DNA from 2 places in the Pseudomonas viridinivis genome. Region 1 is predicted to be linked to the other one. Evidence: predicted binding sites of a transcription regulator. Region 1 holds the regulator's gene; the other holds the start of a gene.

The links. The regulator FliA, encoded in region 1, starts transcription of late flagellar genes. The targets are predictions, from matches to a motif close to CTAAAGTTTNNNNNNNNNNNGCCGNTAA.
Region 2: a site for FliA is predicted at 1,309-1,336, ahead of motA (flagellar motor stator protein MotA). Genes of this name have one in related genera too.

Annotation. Positions count from the first base shown of each region.
Region 1 is NZ_CP151076.1:1,882,536-1,897,938, reverse strand. Features, by position in the region: gene AABC73_RS08700 (CheW domain-containing protein) at 11-883, opposite strand; gene AABC73_RS08695 (ParA family protein) at 998-1,786, opposite strand; gene motD (flagellar motor protein MotD) at 1,831-2,721, opposite strand; gene AABC73_RS08685 (flagellar motor protein) at 2,728-3,468, opposite strand; gene AABC73_RS08680 (chemotaxis response regulator protein-glutamate methylesterase) at 3,468-4,616, opposite strand; gene AABC73_RS08675 (chemotaxis protein CheA) at 4,668-6,938, opposite strand; gene AABC73_RS08670 (protein phosphatase CheZ) at 6,972-7,760, opposite strand; gene AABC73_RS08665 (chemotaxis response regulator CheY) at 7,780-8,154, opposite strand; gene fliA (RNA polymerase sigma factor FliA) at 8,446-9,186, opposite strand; gene fleN (flagellar synthesis regulator FleN) at 9,183-10,016, opposite strand; gene flhF (flagellar biosynthesis protein FlhF) at 10,132-11,460, opposite strand; gene flhA (flagellar biosynthesis protein FlhA) at 11,472-13,601, opposite strand; gene flhB (flagellar biosynthesis protein FlhB) at 14,244-15,380, opposite strand; gene fliR (flagellar biosynthetic protein FliR) at 15,380-15,403, opposite strand, start outside.
Region 2 is NZ_CP151076.1:681,578-685,525, forward strand. Features, by position in the region: gene AABC73_RS03075 (HDOD domain-containing protein) at 1-1,194, opposite strand, end outside; gene motA (flagellar motor stator protein MotA) at 1,405-2,256, shown strand; gene motB (flagellar motor protein MotB) at 2,260-3,276, shown strand; gene rsgA (small ribosomal subunit biogenesis GTPase RsgA) at 3,406-3,948, opposite strand, start outside.

The DNA of each region.
Region 1 (15,403 bases):
CATCCCATGATTATTTGATTTTTTGCATTTGCTTGACCGCGCCACTGGCAATCAGCTCGGCCAACTCGGAAACGTCCAGTAAGGCGCACATGTGTTCAATGACCGTGCCCGCCAACCAGGGACGCTGCCCGCGATGAGCGCGCCATTTGATCTCGCTGGGATCAAGGCGCAGCGAGCGGCTGACCTGATGCACCGCCAGACCCCACTCATAGCCTTGAACCGAAATCACGTACTGCAAACCTTGCCGGAAATCGTCGCGGTAGCGATCCGGCATGATCCAGCGCGCGGTATCCAGCACTTTCAGATTGCCGCCCTGGCTGGGCAGAATTCCGAGGAACCAGTCCGGCTGACCGAACAACGGCGTCAGGTCATGCCCGGCCAGCGGATAAATCGATCCCAGACACACCAGCGGTACCGCCAGCGTCAAACCGGCAACATCAAACAACAGGCACTCGAATGGTTCTTCCGCCCAGGCAGGTCGTCCGTCAGTAGTGGGCGGCGGCGTTGGCGTACGTTGCGCCGAAGGCAAATACACCTCAGCCACCGGCTCGACCAAATCCACCACCGGCACAGTGATTTCTTCAACGATTGGCACCGGAGCGATATCAACCCGGGCTACGACTGGCACCACAACCGGCGCAGCGACAGCAACCGGAACAGCTACTGGCGCGGGAGCCGCGACAGCAATGGCGATCGGCGCGGCGATTGCCAGCATCCGCGCGTCATAAGCCTGCTCCTCAAGCACCGCGGCCTCGAACTCATCGATGCTGGACAGTTCAGGCAGCTCAAGCAGCTCTTCAGTGGCGTCCTGAAGCAACGCATCCAGATAGGACTGCAACGCCAGTTGCGGTCGTGTTGCGATTTGTACAGGCCGGAGATTCATACGCATGCCACACAATGATTGACGCGATTACCGCTTGATTGAGTTATCGGCCGCAATGACGCACGACTTGAATGCTTCTGCACATTGCGCGGCAAGAATGAGCAAAGGTCCACGTCAGGCCACCTGCGCCAGAAGCTGCTCGGACAACAGGTGCTTGAGCAAAGCGCGATAGGCCAGCACCGCGCGGCTCTTGTTGTCGAACTGCGACGGCGTGACGCCGGCCCGGCTGGCATCGCGCAGACGCGTGTCGACCGGCACGTAGGCCTTCCAGACATGCTCGGGAAAGCTGTCACGGAGTAATTTGAGGGTGCCCATCGAGGCCTGGGTCCGCCGGTCGAACAAGGTCGGCACAATGGTGTACGGCAACGGCGTCTTGCGTGAGCGGTTGATCATCGCCAGGGTGTTGACCATGCGTTCCAGACCTTTGACGGCGAGGAACTCGGTCTGCACCGGAATCACCAACTGCTGGCTCGCCGCCAGCGCATTGACCATCAAGACGCCGAGCAACGGCGGGCTGTCGATCAGTGCGTAATCGTAATCCTGCCACAACTGCGCGAGGCTCTTGGCGATGACCAGGCCCAGCCCGTTCTGCCCGGGCGACTGACGCTCCAGTGTGGCGAGCGCGGTACTCGAGGGCAGCAGCGAGATGCGTTGATCACTGGTGGGCAACAGCAACTGACCAGGCAGCCCGTCGGTGATGGCGCCCTTGTTCAGAAACAGATCGTAGACACTGTGCTCCAGCAAGTCCGGGTCATGCCCGAAATAGCTGGTCATCGAGCCATGGGGGTCCAGATCGACAACGACCACGCGCTTGCCCGCCTCAGCCAGCAATCCGGCTAACGCGATCGTAGTGGTGGTCTTACCGACGCCACCTTTTTGATTGGCTACTGCCCAGACTCTCATTGTGTTTTTTCCTCCCGCCATGGCAATGGCCATAACGAGAATGACTAGGGGGCGGGTGACGAAGAATTGACGGTATTGCTGCGCACCGCTGGCTTGACTGGCGTGATTGCAGTTTGTGTGCCAGCACGACGCATTGCGGCGTCCGGTTGCGCATTGGCCGCCGTGCCCGTCGCGGTCAGGCTGCGACGCACGTCCAGGTTGCGGGAAATCACCAGCACGACCCGGCGATTGCGCCCTCGCCCTTCGGCCGTACTATTGGGGGCCACTGGCTGGAACTCGCCGTAACCGACCGACGCCATGCGCGCCGGATTGATGCCGTCCATGGCCAGCATCCTGACCACGCTGGCCGAACGCGCCGACGACAGCTCCCAGTTGCTCGGAAATTGTGATGTGTTGATCGGCTGGTCGTCGGTAAAACCTTCGACATGAATCGGGTTGTCGAACGGCTTGATGATCTTCGCAACCTTTTCAATGATCGTGAACGCCTTGTCACTGGGCATCGCATCGCCGCTGCCAAACAGCAGGCTCGAATTGAGTTCCACTTCGATCCACAGTTCGTTGCCACGCACCGTCATCTGATTGGATTTGATCAAGTCGCCGAACGCATCGCGCACATCATCGGCGATGGCTTTGAGGGGATCCGAGGAGTTCTGGCCAATGCCGGCATCGGTCTGGTCGCTGTCCTTGACCAGCGGCTCGGCAGGTTTGATGGTCACCGGGCGCTGGTCGCCGATGGGAATCGGCTTCATGCTGCGTTCAGTCTCGCTAAACACACCCACCAGCGCCTGGGACAGAATCTTGTATTTGCCTTCGTTCAGCGACGAGATCGAGTACATCACCACGAAAAAGGCAAACAGCAAGGTGATGAAGTCGGCGTAAGACACCAGCCAACGCTCGTGATTTTCGTGCTCTTCATGCTGACGGCGGCGAGCCATAACGTGCTACTCCATGAAACCTTGCAGCTTGAGTTCGATGGAGCGCGGGTTTTCGCCCTCGGCGATGGACAGCAGGCCTTCCAGCAGCATTTCACGATAGCGTGACTGGCGCAGGGCGATCGCCTTGAGCTTGTTGGCAATCGGCAACAAAATCAGGTTGGCCGAGGCCACGCCATAAATGGTCGCGACAAACGCCACGGCGATACCGCTGCCCAGCTGGCTCGGATCGGCCAGGTTGCCCATGACATGGATCAGGCCCATCACCGCGCCGATGATGCCGACCGTAGGTGCATAGCCGCCCATGCTTTCGAAGACTTTGGCCGCCTGGATATCGCGGGTTTCCTGGGTGATGAAATCCACTTCCAGAATGCTGCGAATCGCTTGCGGCTCGGCGCCGTCGACCAGCAATTGCAGGCCTTTGCGGGCATAGGAATCAGGTTCGGTATCGGCAATCGTTTCCAGGCCGAGCAGCCCTTCCTTGCGGGCGGTAAGGCTCCAGCTGACGACCCGGTCGATGCCGCCTGCCAGATCGATGCGCGGCGGGAACAGAATCCAGCCGACAATCTGAATGGCGCGCATAAAGGCGCTCATTGGCGACTGGAGCATTGAAGCCCCCAGCGTCCCACCCAGCACGATCAGCGCCGCCGGACCATTGAGCAATGCGCCCAGATGTCCGCCTTCGAGAAAGTTACCGCCAATGATTGCTACAAATGCGAGGGTCAGGCCGATCAGACTCAATATATCCATCAGATACACGCCTCGACCAGATGCCTGCCGATATCATCCAGGCTGTACACCGCATCGGCCAGGTCAGCTTTGACGATAGCCATGGGCATGCCATAGATCACGCAGCTCGCTTCGTCCTGAGCCCAGATGTGACTGCCGCCTTGCTTGAGCAGGCGCGCACCTTCACGACCGTCGGCACCCATGCCGGTCAGCACCACGGCCAGCACTTTGTCGCCATAGGACTTGGCGGCGGAACCGAAGGTAATGTCCACGCAGGGTTTGTAATTGAGGCGTTCGTCACCAGGCAGAATCTTCACCGCGCCACGGCCGTCGATCATCATCTGCTTGCCACCCGGCGCCAGCAGGGCCAGGCCCGGACGCAGGATGTCGCCGTCTTCCGCTTCCTTGACGCTGATACGGCACAGCTTGTCCAGGCGTTCGGCGAAAGCCTTGGTGAACGCTGCGGGCATGTGCTGGATCAGCACGATAGGCGCCGGGAAGTTGGCGGGCAGTTGCGTCAGGACCCGTTGCAGCGCAACCGGGCCTCCGGTGGACGTGCCGATGGCGACCAGTTTGTAGGCTTTGCGCTTTGGCGCTGGGGACGATGGCGCGTGGCTGCTTGCGGCGGCGGGTGCCGACGAGGCCAATGGTCGCGGGGCCAGCGTGCTGCGTGCTGCGACAGGCGTGCCGGCCCTGCTGGCGGTGGCGGCCGGTGCCGAAGCTGTCGGTGCCGGTGTTGGTGCCGGCGCGCTGTAACTGCCCAGGCGCCGATTGCTGCGGGAAATACTGTGTACTTTTTCGCACAGCATTTGCTTGACCTTCTCGGGATTGCGCGAGATGTCTTCAAAATTCTTGGGCAGGAAATCCACCGCGCCGGCGTCCAGTGCATCCAGCGTAACGCGGGCACCTTCGTGGGTCAGCGAGGAGAACATCAATACCGGGGTCGGACAGCGCTGCATGATATGACGCACGGCAGTAATGCCATCCATCATCGGCATTTCGTAGTCCATGGTGATCACATCAGGCTTGAGCGCCAGTGCCTGTTCGATCGCTTCCTTGCCGTTGGTTGCCGTACCGACAACCTGGATGTTCGGGTCCGAAGAAAGAATTTCCGTGACGCGGCGGCGGAAAAAACCGGAATCATCCACCACCAGGACCTTGACTGCCATAAACACTCCATTAGGTTACGCGGGCGACACACGTCGCCCGCGACACCAGAATCAAATACGCCGGGCGGCGTAACGCTTGAGCATGCTCGGTACATCGAGAATCAAGGCGATGCGACCGTCACCGGTAATGGTGGCGCCCGACATGCCTGGCGTACCTTGCAACATCTTGCCCAGCGGCTTGATTACCACTTCTTCCTGACCTACCAGTTGATCGACGACAAAACCGATGCGCTGGGTACCGACCGACAGGATCACAACGTGACCTTCGCGCTGCTCTTCGTGAGCAGCCGAACTGATCAGCCAGCGCTTGAGATAGAACAGTGGCAGGGCCTTGTCGCGCACGATAACCACTTCCTGACCATCGACGACGTTGGTGGTCGAGAGGTCCAGGTGGAAGATCTCGTTGACGTTGACCAGCGGGAAAGCAAAGGCTTGATTGCCCAGCATCACCATCAGCGTCGGCATGATCGCCAGGGTCAACGGCACCTTGATGACGATCTTCGAGCCCTGGCCCTTGGTGGAGTAGATATTGATGGTGCCGTTGAGCTGGGCGATCTTGGTTTTCACCACGTCCATGCCCACGCCACGACCCGACACATCGGAAATCTCGGTCTTGGTCGAGAAACCCGGTGCAAAGATCAGGTTGTAGCAGTCGCTGTCGCTCAGGCGATCGGCCGCGTCCTTGTCCATCACGCCGCGTTTGACCGCAATGGCGCGCAGGACATTGGGGTCCATGCCTTTACCGTCATCGGAAATCGACAGCAGGATATGGTCGCCTTCCTGTTCCGCCGAAAGAATCACACGACCGCCACGGGACTTGCCCGAAGCTTCGCGCTCTTCCGGGGTTTCGATACCGTGGTCGACCGCGTTGCGCACCAAGTGGACCAGCGGATCGGCAAGGGCCTCGACGAGGTTCTTGTCCAGATCGGTTTCTTCGCCGACCAGCTCCAGGTTGATCTCTTTCTTGAGCTGGCGGGCCAGGTCGCGAACCAGACGCGGGAAGCGCCCGAAAACCTTCTTGATCGGCTGCATGCGGGTTTTCATCACCGCAGTCTGCAGATCGGCGGTGACCACATCCAGGTTGGAAACCGCCTTGGACATGGCTTCATCGCCGCTGTTCAGGCCCAGGCGTACCAGACGGTTACGCACCAGCACCAGTTCGCCGACCATGTTCATGATCTCGTCCAGGCGCGCGGTATCAACCCGCACGGTGGTTTCCGCTTCGGAAGCCGGTTTATCCGGACTCGCCGCAGCCGGAGCCTTGGCCGGAACAGGCGCTGCCGCCTTGGCCGGAGCCGGAGCTGGCGCAGCCGCAGGAGCAGGTTTGGCGGCGGCAACCGGCGCAGGCGCTGGCTTGGCAACCACTGCCGCGACGGGTGCGGCAGCTATGGCTTCAGGCTCGAACTTGCCTTTGCCGTGCAACTGATCCAGCAGGTCTTCGAATTCGTTATCCGAGATTTCGTTGCTGGTCGACGCGGCCGCAGCAACCGGCGCTGCAACAGCAGCAGCGGCAGGCGCAGGCGCTACCGCAGCAGCGGCGTCAAACGAGCCCTTGCCGTGCAACTGATCCAGCAAGGCTTCGAATTCATCGTCGGTGATTTCATTGCTCGCCGCAGCACCGGTGCTGGCAGCCGGAGCCGCAGGAGGAGCTGGCGTCGCGACGGCGTCGACCGCGAACTGGCCTTTGCCATGCAATTGATCAAGCAGCGATTCAAATTCCTGGTCGCTGATTTCATCGCTGGCGGCTGCCGAAGCAGGAGCAGCAACCGGCGCTGCAACAGCCGCAGGCGCACTGGCTGATTCGGCGGCTTGAGCCTTGACGGCGTTCAGCGAGTCGAGCAGCAGTTCAAATTCGTTATCGGTGATTTCATCGGAAGCAGGAGCAGGCGCTTCCTCGACCGCTGCCGGGGCAGCAGCCACTTCATCTGCGGATGCAGGCTCGGCCAGACGCGCCAGTGCGGCCAGCAATTCCGGCGTGGCGGGTGTGACTTCGGTACGCTCGCGAACTTCGCTGAACATGCCGTTGACCGCATCCAGTGCTTCGAGCACCACGTCCATCAATTCAGAGTCGACGCGACGTTCACCCTTGCGCAGGATGTCGAAGACGTTCTCGGCGATGTGGCAGCACTCCACCAGCTCATGGAGCTGGAGGAAGCCGGCGCCGCCTTTTACAGTGTGAAAACCGCGAAAAATTGCATTAAGCAAGTCTGCATCATCAGGTCGGCTTTCCAGCTCGACCAGCTGTTCGGACAATTGCTCCAGAATTTCGCCGGCCTCTACCAGAAAATCCTGAAGGATTTCTTCATCGGCGCCGAAGCTCATTGGGGTGCTCCCTAAAATTAACCGTCAACAGACCTAGAAGCCAAGGCTCGATAGCAGATCGTCTACATCGTCCTGTCCGGACACAACGTCTTCCCGTTTATCGGCATGAATCTGCGGACCTTCACCCTGAGAGAGACCTTTTTGTGGATCTTTTTCTGCGAGGATGGATTCATCGTCATGTTCGATGCCTGCAAAGCGATCGACCTGACTGGCCATGAGCACCAACTTGAGCAGATTGCTTTCAACTTCAGTGACCAATTGCGTGACGCGCTTGATGACCTGACCGGTAAGGTCCTGGTAATCCTGGGCCAGCAGAATGTCATTGAGGTGGGCAGCAACCTCGTGGGTTTCCCGCTCGCTACGCGTCAAAAAGCCGTCGACGCGTTTAGCCAGCTCACGAAACTCTTCAGCGCCGATTTCCCGACGCATGAAACGTCCCCAATCCTGGCTCAACGCTTTGGCGTCGGTACTCAAGCCATTCATCAGGGGCGTGCTTTGCTCGACCAGATCCATGGTGCGGTTGGCCGCATTTTCGGTAAGCCTGACAACATACGACAAACGCTCGGTAGCATCCGTGATCTGGGACACTTCCTTGGCCTGAGGCATGTTCGGGTCAATCTGGAAATTGACGATTGCGCTGTGCAGCTCGCGGGTGAGTTTGCCGACTTCCTGATACAAGCCGCGATCACGAGTCTGGTTCAGCTCATGGATCAATTGCACGGCTTCGCCGAAACGGCCTTTTTCAAGGCACATCACCAGCTCATGCGCGTGTTTTTTCAGGGTTGACTCAAAGTCGCCCTGTGATGACTCTTTATGCTCCATAGCACCCTCGCGGCAAACATCAGCTATTGACGCGCTCGAAGATCTTTTCGATCTTTTCTTTCAGCACTTGGGCCGTAAATGGCTTCACGACATAACCGTTGACGCCCGCCTGGGCGGCTTCGATGATCTGGTCGCGCTTGGCTTCGGCCGTGACCATCAGCACCGGAAGGTGCTTGAGTCGTTCATCGGCGCGCACCTGACGCAACAGGTCGATGCCGGACATGCCAGGCATGTTCCAGTCAGTCACCAGAAAGTCGAAAGCACCGCTCTGCAACATTGGCAGCGCGGTGAGCCCGTCATCGGCTTCGGCCGTGTTGGTGAATCCTAAATCACGCAACAGGTTTTTGATGATCCGCCGCATCGTTGAGAAGTCATCAACGATGAGGATTTTCATGTTTTTGTCCAATTCGACCTCCAAGCAGTCTTTAACGCGTTCAGCACCTGAACGCGCTGTTCAATCAATACCGGCACAGCTCACATCGGCTGTACTAAAACGACGACGGGCTTGGTAAATCAACAGTCAAGAAACCGGGCAGCAGTTCGGCGTGCCGCCAGAAAGGTAAAACTCCTTCCAACAGCTTGCAGTAATGCCAATGACCGGTTCCCGCCTTGTCCATCTCCCCACACAACGCTTTGCACAGCCGGCTTACACGTACAGCGCAACCCTACGGATGCGCCACACCTGTCAACGCGCTCGCCACTCTCCCAAACGCCCTCGCAAACGAGCTGCGCACTGGCTGTGTAACTGGCTGACTCGCGACTCGCTGACCCCAAGGACCTCACCGATTTCCTTGAGATTCAGCTCCTCGTCATAGTACAGCGCCAACACCAGTCGCTCGCGCTCTGGCAAATTGGCAATCGCATCTGCTAACGCGGCCTGGAAACGTTCGTCTTCCAGATCCCGCGATGGCTCAAGCGAACCGCTTGCGCCGTCCTCGTGCAGCCCTTCATGTTCGCCGTCCTGCAAAAGGTCGTCGAAACTGAACAGCCGGCTGCCCAGGGTATCGTTCAAAATCCCGTAATAATCATCGAGACTCAATTGGAGTTCGGCCGCAACCTCGTGATCTTTAGCGTCACGACCTGTTTTAGCTTCAATTGAGCGAATTGCGTCACTGACCATGCGCGTATTGCGGTGAACCGAACGCGGTGCCCAGTCACCTTTACGCACTTCATCGAGCATCGCGCCGCGAATCCGGATACCCGCGTAGGTCTCGAAACTCGCGCCTTTGGTGCAGTCGTACTTGGTGGACACTTCAAGCAGTCCGATCATGCCGGCCTGGATCAGGTCCTCGACCTGCACACTGGCCGGCAAGCGCGCCAGCAAGTGATAGGCGATACGCTTGACCAGCGGCGCATAGCGCTCGATGAGCTCGTACTGCGAGTTCTTGGAGGTCTTGCTGTACATCTGGTAGCCGCTGGCTGTCATTGGACAGGCCCCGCAAATGTCTGGTGAACAAGTCGCTCCACGAAAAACTCAAGATGACCGCGCGGATTGGCCGGCAGCGGCCAGGTGTCGACTTTCTGCGCAATAGCCTTGAAGGCCAGGGAGCATTTGGAGCGCGGGAACGCTTCATAAACGGCACGCTGCTTCTGCACCGCCTTGCGCACGCACTCGTCGTAAGGCACCGCACCGACGTATTGCAGGGCAACATCGAGGAAGCGGTCGGTCACTTTGGTTAGCTTGGCAAACAGGTTGCGGCCTTCCTGCGGGCTCTGGGCCATGTTGGCCAGGACCCGGAAGCGATTCATGCCGTAGTCGCGATTGAGCAGCTTGATCAGCGCGTAGGCGTCAGTGATCGAGGTCGGCTCGTCGCACACCACCAGCAAGACTTCCTGGGCAGCGCGCACGAAGCTCACCACCGACTCGCCGATGCCGGCGGCCGTATCGATGACCAGTACGTCGAGGTTATCGCCAATATCGCTGAAGGCCTGAATCAGACCGGCATGCTGCGCCGGCGTCAGGTGCACCATGCTCTGCGTGCCGGAAGCGGCTGGCACGATGCGAATCCCGCCAGGGCCCTGAAGGAGTACGTCGCGCAATTCGCAACGCCCTTCAATCACATCGGCAAGGGTGCGCTTGGGCGTAAGCCCCAGCAACACGTCGACATTGGCCAGGCCAAGGTCGGCGTCCAGCAGCATGACGCGCCGGCCAAGCTCGGCCAAGGCCAGCGATAGGTTCACTGACACGTTAGTCTTACCGACGCCACCTTTGCCGCCGGTCACCGCGATCACCTGTACGGGATGCATGCTGCCCATGTTATTTCATTACCTTGTCTTGCGTAGACCGAAGCCACATTGGGGGCTGCACGTTCGCTGAGGAACAATGCGTGGCAGACCATCGATGCAGGTAAATTCCATTAGTTCGTTTCACCTAACCCACCCGCTTGCTGGGGTTGTGGTACAGGTCGGCAAACATATCCGCCATCGCTTCTTCGCTAGGCTCTTCCTGCATCTGCACATTGACCGCACGGGTAACCAATTGGTGCCGGCGCGGAAGGTGTAAATCATCAGGTATTCGCGGCCCGTCAGTCAGGTAGGCAACAGGTAGCTCATGACTGATCGCCAGGCTGAGTACTTCGCCCAGGCTGGCAGTTTCGTCCAGCTTGGTCAGGATGCACCCGGACAAGCCACAACGTTTGTAACTGTGGTAGGCAGCGGTCAGCACTTGCTTCTGACTGGTCGTTGCCAACACCAGATAATTACGCGCCTTGATGCCACGCCCGGCGAGGCTTTCGAGCTGCATGCGCAGGGCCGGATCGCTGGCTTGCAGGCCTGCGGTGTCAATCAACACCACGCGCTTGCGCAACAGCGGCTCCAGTGCCTGAGCCAGCGACTGGCCCGGATCGACATGCGTCACCGGCACGTTGAGGATGCGGCCCAGAGTCTTGAGCTGCTCCTGAGCGCCGATGCGAAAGCTGTCCATGCTCACCAGAGCGATGTTCTGTGCGCCGTACTTCAACACATAGCGCGCGGCCAGCTTGGCGAGTGTGGTGGTTTTACCCATGCCAGCCGGGCCGACCATGGCAATCACGCCACCCTCTTCGAGCGGCTCGATTTCCGGAGTGGCAATCATCCGCGCCAGGTGCGCCAACAGCATGCGCCAGGCCTGACGAGGTTCTTCAATTTCGCCGACCATTGCCAGCAGGTCGCGGGACAACGGACCGGACAGACCAATACGTTGCAGGCGACGCCACAGGTTGGCCTGTTGCGGACGGCTGCCTTGCAGTTGATTCCAGGCCAGCGAACCCAGCTGGACTTCCAGCAGTTCACGCAGACCATTCAATTCGAAACGCATGTTTTCGTAAGCGCGCTGGCCGCCGGCGGGTTCCGCTGGGGTTGCGTGAGCTTGAACGAATGGGCGCGGCGGCTCTTCGAGCGTCGGTTCGATATGCGTGTCGGCAGCGCTAAGCGGCAAGCCGGAGAACAGCTGGCGATTGACTGACGGGTCACTGTCGCCGCGATTGTTCAGTTCAGCCTGGGCGGTAACAATCCGCGACTGGGTTTTGCGCAGCTCGTCTTCAAGCTCGATGTTCGGCACGCGAGGCGCCAGCGCAGACAGCTTGTAATCCAGCGCAGCAGTCAGCTCTACGCCACCGGCAATCCGCCGATTACCGATGATGGCCGCTTCTGCGCCCAGCTCATCGCGAACCAGTTTCATGGCTTGACGCATATCGGCGGCGAAAAATCGCTTAACTTGCATGACTCACTACCTCAGCCGTTAGGCCCGACAGTCGCTACGATGGTGACTTGCTTATTGTCAGGAATTTCCTGATACGCCAACACATGCATGTTCGGTACAGCCAGTCGTCCAAAGCGTGACAACATGGCGCGAACCGGGCCTGCAACCAAAAGAATGACCGGCAAACCCTGCATCTCCTGCCGCTGCGCCGCGTCGATCAACGAACGCTGGAGCTTTTCAGCCATGCTTGGCTCAAGCAGAACGCCTTCTTCCTGACCCTGACCTGCCTTCTGCAAACTATTGAGCAATATCTGTTCCAACCTTGGCTCCAGAGTGATAACTGGCAGCTCCGGCTCAATCCCTACAATGCTTTGCACGATTGCGCGGCTTAATCCGACGCGTACTGCCGCAACCAACGCGGCGGTATCTTGACTCCGCATGGCGTTGTTCGCGATGGCTTCGGCGATGCTGCGAATGTCGCGAACCGGCACTTGTTCGGCCAGAAGCGACTGCAGGACCTTGAGCAACGCCGAGAGCGAAAGAATCCCGGGAACCAGCTCTTCAGCCAGTTTCGGCGAGCCTTTAGCCAGCAACTGCATCAATTGCTGGACTTCTTCATGGCCAATCAGCTCATGAGAGTGTTTATAAAGAATCTGGTTGAGGTGCGTCGCCACTACCGTACTGGCATCGACCACGGTGTAACCCAGGGACTGCGCCTGACTGCGCTGGCTGATTTCAATCCATACCGCTTCCAGACCAAACGCCGGGTCCTTGGCGGTAATACCGTTGAGGGTGCCGAACACCTGACCGGGGTTGATCGCCAACTCCCGGTCCGGGTAAATCTCGGCTTCCGCCAGCGTCACGCCCATGAGCGTCAAACGATAGGCACTGGGCGCCAGATCCAGGTTGTCACGGATATGCACAGTGGGCATGAGAAAGCCTAGCTCCTGAGAGAGCTTCTTGCGTACGCCCTTGATCCGCGCAAGCAACTGACCACCCTGATTGCGATCCACCAGCGGAATCAGGCGGTAGCCCACTTCCAGGCCGATCATGTCGATGGGGGTCACGTCATCCCAGCCCAGCTCTTTAGAATCCTGAACCCGGGTCGGCGATGGCAACATCTCCTGCTGGCGCTTGACCTCTTCCAACGCCTGGACCTTGACCACGTTCTGCTTTTTCCACAGCAAGTAGGCGACACCGCCCGCCACCAGCCCGAGGCTGATGAAGGAAAAGTGCGGCATGCCCGGCACCAGACCCATGACGATCATGATCCCGGCAGAAACCGACAACGCCTTGTGGGAGGTGAACATCTGCCGATTGATCAGCTTGCCCATTTCTTCCGAACCGGAAGCACGGGTCACCATGATCGCCGCAGCGGTGGACAGCAGCAATGACGGCAATTGCGCCACCAAACCGTCACCGATGGTCAACAGCGTGTAGATTTTGCCCGCTTCGGCGAATGTCATGTTGTGCTGCAGCATGCCGACCAGAACGCCGCCGATGAGGTTGATAAACAGAATCAACAGACCGGCGATGGCGTCACCGCGAACGAATTTCGAGGCACCGTCCATGGAGCCGTAGAACTCGGCTTCCTGGGCAACTTCCAGACGCCGACGCTTGGCCTCAGGCTGATCGATCAGCCCGGCGTTCAAGTCGGCATCGATGGCCATCTGTTTGCCGGGCATGGCGTCCAGGGTGAAACGCGCGCTCACCTCGGAAATCCGCCCGGCACCTTTGGTGATTACCACGAAGTTGATGATCATCAGGATCGCGAAAACCACGATACCGACTACGTAGTTGCCACCAATCACCACCTCACCGAAGGCCTGGATCACCTTGCCGGCTGCGGCGTGACCATCCTGACCGTGAAGCATCACCACCCGCGTCGAGGCAACGTTGAGCGCCAGGCGCAGCAACGTCGCCACCAGCAGAATGGTGGGGAATACCGAAAAATCCAGAGGGCGCAATGCGTAGACGCAGACCAGCAGGACCACAATCGACAGCGCGATGTTGAAGGTGAAAAAGACGTCCAGCAGGAACGGCGGCATTGGCAACATCATCATTGCCATCATGACCAACAGCAACAACGGCACACCCAACTGGCCCCGACCGAGACCCGCAAGATTACTGCGTGCGCTACTGATTAATTGAGAGCGATCCACCGATTCTTCACCTGCGCTAAACCAAAACTTTGACGCCGAAGGCGACCTGAGTTGACCTATTGCAAGAAGCTTTCCAACAGTGGACAAAGGGCCATTATTTGGAGAATTAGCTGTAGGACGTGGTGTTGGCCTTTGCGACTCAACCCGTCGTAACTTCGTTGGAGCGAGGCTTGCCCGCGATCGATTTGGCGCACGCCAATCGCCTATTGAAGCCGACGCGCCTTGAATTGAGTTGCATCAACAGCACTTGCGGCGCTGCTGAATCAGGTTTCGCCCTGACGGTCGACCCCCTTTGTTTCGGCAAAGGGGGGAAACCATTTTGCGCTGACGTCCGGCCCCCGCTTCGCGGCGGTTCCTTCGCTCCGGTGCCGTGGTGGCGCAACGGCGCTCGCTCGGCATCCATGCCGAGCGCACCCCACCACGACACCTCCACTCAGCCTCCCGACGCGCGTTTGGCGGTGTCTGCCAAATCTCTGCACGGAAAAGCGGAAATCAAAAGCCTGAGATGCGATCCCTGTGGGAGCGGACTTGTCCGCGAAGACGGTGGCGCAGGCGATGAGGCTTTACCAGCAGATAGGGATGACCCAGCCGGCCCTTCGAGGACAAGTCCTCTCCCACGCTGGAGCTCAATGCCCGCGAGAATCAGGAATCGCGCTGCAAATCCGGCGGGATGGAGATGTCCCCCAACGGATCGGGACGCTTGCCGCGACCCGAATGGTATTGGCGAATCTGATAGACATACGCCAGCACCTGAGCCACCGCCAGATACAGCCCGGCCGGGATCTCCTGATCCAGCTCGGTGCTGTAATAGATCGAGCGCGCCAGCCCTGGTGATTCAAGAATCAGAATCTGATGATGGGCGCCGATCTCGCGGATCTTCAAGGCGATGAAATCCGTACCCTTGGCCACCAGCATCGGCGCGCCGCCCTGCTCCGGATCGTATTTGAGGGCAACCGCGAAGTGGGTCGGGTTGGTGATGATCACATCAGCAGTGGGGATCGACTCCATCATGCGCCGCTGGGACATGTCGCGCTGCAACTGGCGTATGCGCTGCTTGACCTCTGGCCGCCCTTCAGCATCCTTGTGCTCGTCGCGAATTTCCTGCTTGGTCATCAGCAGCTTCTTGTGCGCTTCCCAGATCTGAAACGGCACGTCGATGGCGGCAATGATCATCAAACCGCAGGCCATCCACAGCGTGCTCCAGCCGACCACCTGCAAGCTGTGAATAATCGCCATTTCCAAGGGTTCGTGAGCAATGGAAATCAGGTCCGCCTTATCCTTGTTCAGGACCACCAGGGCGACGACCAGGACAATCAAAAACTTGCCGAAGCTCTTGAGCAACTCGATCAGTGCCGTGACCGACACCATGCGCTTGAGACCAGAGATCGGGTTCATGCGACTGAATTTGGGGGCCATGGTCTTGGCCGAGAATAGCCAGCCACCCAGGGAAATCGGCGCGATGAGGGAGGCGAGCATCAGCGCCACCAGAAAAGGCAGCATGGCTGCCAACGCCAGCTTGCCGGAGCTGAGCAGCATCTTGGCCATGTAGCTTTGGTCCATGAGCGTTTCGCGACTGATGATGAAGTTCGAGCGCATCAGCTCCATCATCATTTGCGCTATATCGCTGCCAAAGGACAACAACCCGCCGGCACCGACCAGCATGATCACCAGGGTGTTGAGCTCCTTGGATCGAGCAATCTGCCCCTCTTTTCGGGCCTCCGACTTCTTTTTTTCCGTGGGGTCTTCTGTCTTGTCCTGACCATTCTCGTTCTCGGCCATCAGCGCGCCCTCACCATATCGCG
Region 2 (3,948 bases), 1.2 Mb from region 1:
CAGCATGGTTGCCGTCTTGTCCGTCATCATCAGCATGACCCGCTGCATGCCGCAGGACAGCAAGGCGTCACGCGAAGAGGTGGTCAAGTGCATGGCGTTATTGAACGGGCTCGGGTCAATCAACAACTCGGCACAGTGTTTGCGCCAGTCTTGCAGGGCTTCGGCAGAAGGTGGCGGGGCGGGCAGCATGCCGCGATGGACCCGGCGCGCGTCCCGCGGCCAGAGCAGCGCTTCGGCTGGATGCCATATTCCCGCAGCAGCATGATGTCGGGCGCTGCTGGCGGCGTTCTGGTGCACCTGTTGTTGCACGGCATCCAGCGGTTGTTGCAGATACAGGCTGGTCAGCAGCTCCCAGCGCAGGCAATGCGGGCTGTCCCAGGCTTGCTGGGCCGCGAGCGCCAGACCGTTGCCCAGTAACACCGTATTGGCTGGCTGATTCAACCAGCGATGCAAATGAGGATCGGCGTCCATCAGTTGTTGCTGGAGCAGCGGGTCGTCATTGTTGCGGGCGATGCGCATGGCTTTCACCAGTTGGCGCCGATCGCTGATCAGCAGGCGATAACCCAGTGTCACCCACAGCGGCAGGTGCCAAAGCTCGGCCATGGCGACGCATAGCTCCAGCAGGCTGACGCCAAACAATTGCTTTTCAATGATGCGAGAAGACTCGCCTTGATGGATGACGCGCATTTCCCACTCATCGAGCAGCTTGGGATACGTCAGCGCCATCGGCCACAAAGGCGAGAGAAACAGCAGGCTGCCCAGGTGAATATCCTGCCAGAGCCGCGCCAGACGCCCGGCGAACAGACCGCTGGCCTGCTGCGTAGCGTGTTGGCTGACCAGCAGCAGTTGGCGAAACGCAGCGGGAATTTCATCTGCTTCCAGCGTCGGCAGGCGATTGAGCAGCACTTCCGTGCGCGCAAGGCCGAGGCGATTGATTGCCACCTCAAGACTTTCTGCCGGCTCAGCCAGTTTGTTGGTGTGGTGATTGGCCTCGCGCATGACGCTGAGCACCAACGCCGGGCTGTCCTGAACCATGTCGGCGATATCACGCAGCGAACGACGGCTGTCGTTGAGCGCGGAACGGACGCGTTTGTGATTGGCCGCAGGCACTGGCAGCGCAACGCTGTCGAGCTGCTTGATCCAGGCGTCGAGGGTCTTGGGAACAGGGAGCGGTGTCGAGGTATCTGGAGGCATGCATCAGGCCTGTACGACTGGATATTTTAGGCAGTATTGACTGCGAAATTTCAGGGTAAGACATCAGTTCGCGGGCCGCCGTTCAAGGCTCGGCTGGCTTTTCCTCATAGTGGCCTATAGTCTGGCCCACATATGCCGATAAGTAGAAGAAGAGTTTCACGAACTTCCGCAACATGTCCCTGAATCCGACTTGGTAAGTAGTTCCTACCTATGGCTAAAATTATCGGCATCATTGTCGTTTTCGCGAGCGTGCTCGGCGGATACGTTCTCTCCCATGGCAAGATTGCAGCACTGATCCAGCCTTTCGAGGTCCTGATCATCGGTGGCGCTGCATTGGGCGCGTTCCTGCAAGCCAACCCCGGCTACATGACAATGCACGTGTTCAAGAAGTCGCTGAAAATGTTCAGCACGCGCTTCACTCACGCGTATTACCTTGAAGTCCTTGGTCTGGTGTACGAAATCCTCAACAAGAGCCGCCGCGAAGGCATGATGGCGATTGAGGGGGATATCGAGGATGCCGCGGCCAGCCCGATCTTCGCCAAATATCCGGGCGTGCTCAAAGACGAGCGGATGACAGCGTACATCTGTGATTACCTGCGCATCATGTCCTCGGGCAACATGGCTCCCCATGAGCTGGAAGGCCTGTTCGACATGGAACTGCAAAGCATCAAGGAAGAGCTCGGGCATCCATCCCACGCCATTACCGGTATTGCCGACGGTATGCCCGGTTTCGGTATCGTCGCGGCGGTACTCGGGATCGTGGTGACCATGGCTTCCCTGGGTGACGGCGACAAGGCCGCCATCGGTAACCACGTGGGCGCGGCACTGGTCGGTACGTTCTTCGGTATTCTCGCGGCCTACGGCTTTTTCGGCCCGCTGGCCACGTCCCTGGCCCACGATGCCAAGGAAGAGCTGAACGTCTACGAAGCCATCAAGGCATCGCTGGTGGCTTCGGCGTCCGGCATGCCGCCGTCGCTGGCCGTCGAGTTTGGTCGCAAAGTCCTGTATCCCGCGCATCGGCCCAGCTTCAGTGAGCTGGAGCAAGCGGTTCGCGGTCGCTAAGCCATGGAAAATAATCAGCCGATAATCATCAAGCGCGTCAAGCGCTATGAAGGCGGACACCACGGCGGGGCATGGAAAATCGCCTTCGCCGACTTTGCTACCGCGATGATGGCGTTCTTCCTGGTGCTGTGGCTGATGTCGTCGGCCACACCCGAGCAGTTGCTGGCCATTGCCGGTTACTTCAAGGACCCGGTGGGGTTTTCCGACAGCGGTTCGCCTTACGTGATCGATCTGGGCGGTTCGCCGGAGATGTCGCCGGACCAGACCCTGAACCCCGAGATCAAGTCCACGCCGACTCCGGACAATGTACCCATCGAGTCCGACTCGGCAGAAGCCAAGGCCGAAGCGGTCGAGCAGGAACGCCTGGAAATGCTTCTGCAAGAACTGCAGAACAAGATCAACGAAAACCCGGAACTGCAGAAATTCAAGGATCAGATCCATTTCGAGATTACGCAGGACGGCTTACGCATCCAGATTACGGATGCGGACAACCGGCCGATGTTCGACTCGGGCAGCGCGCGTCTCAAGCCGTATTTCGAAGACATACTGCTGGCAATGGCTGACACCATCAAAGCGGTGCCGAACAAGATCAGCATCAGCGGTCACACCGACGCCAAGCCTTTCGTGGGCAACGGCGATTACGGCAACTGGGAATTGTCGGCCAACCGTGCCAACGCGGCGCGTCGAGCGTTGATCGCGGGCACGTATCCGGAAAACCAGGTCGCCCGGGTCGTGGGTTATGCATCCTCTGCGTTGTATGACCGCGACCAGCCGTTCAATCCGGTGAACCGCCGGATCGATATCGTGGTGATGACCAAAAAGGCGCAGCAGCGTATCGAAGGCACGCACGGCGTAGGTGATGGCAATACCACTCCGAAACCGGCCGCGCCCGCAGCGCCGCCCGGAGCATCGAACAAGGCACCGCCCGATCCGCAGGCGTACGCCCAGCCTCATGAGCTTCGGCAGAAGCTGAATATCTTCGAGGATGGCACGCTGAAGATGGACGAGACGAAGAACTGATTGGCACTGTAGGACCGGCTTCAGCCGGGAGGGCTCGCGGCTAAAGCCCGCTCTTGCGGGGCGAGGTGGAACCGACGCCTTGCGGAGCTGGTCCCGCTCTGTAGGCGTCGCGGCTCCGGTATTACCCGATCAGTAACTGTTTTCCGGCAAGCTGGCGATGATCGAGCGATAGCTGTTCATGCGTTGCTGCTGCACGCGACCTTCTTCGAGGGCGATGATCAATGCGCAACCTGGCTCGCGATCGTGTTTGCAGTCGCGGAAGCGGCAGTGGCCGATCAGCTCGTGGAACTCGATAAAGCCCGCTTCCACATCGGCGCGGCTAACGTGACCGAGGCCAAATTCACGAATCCCCGGGGAGTCGATCAGTTCGCCGCCACCCGGGAAATGGAACAAGCGCGCCGTGGTGGTGGTGTGCGTGCCTTGGCCGGACCACTCGGACAACGGACCAACGCGAGTGTCGACTTCCGGCAGCAGGCTGTTGACCAGCGAAGACTTGCCGACGCCAGACTGGCCGACAAACACGCTGATATGCCCATCGAGCTGGGTTTGCAACTGTTGCATGCCATCGCCTTGATGCGCCGACACTTCCAGCACCGGATAGCCCAGCGTGCGGTAAACCGCCAGCAGTGCATTCAGTGCCGGAGCGTTCTGCTCGTCGATCAGATCGAATTT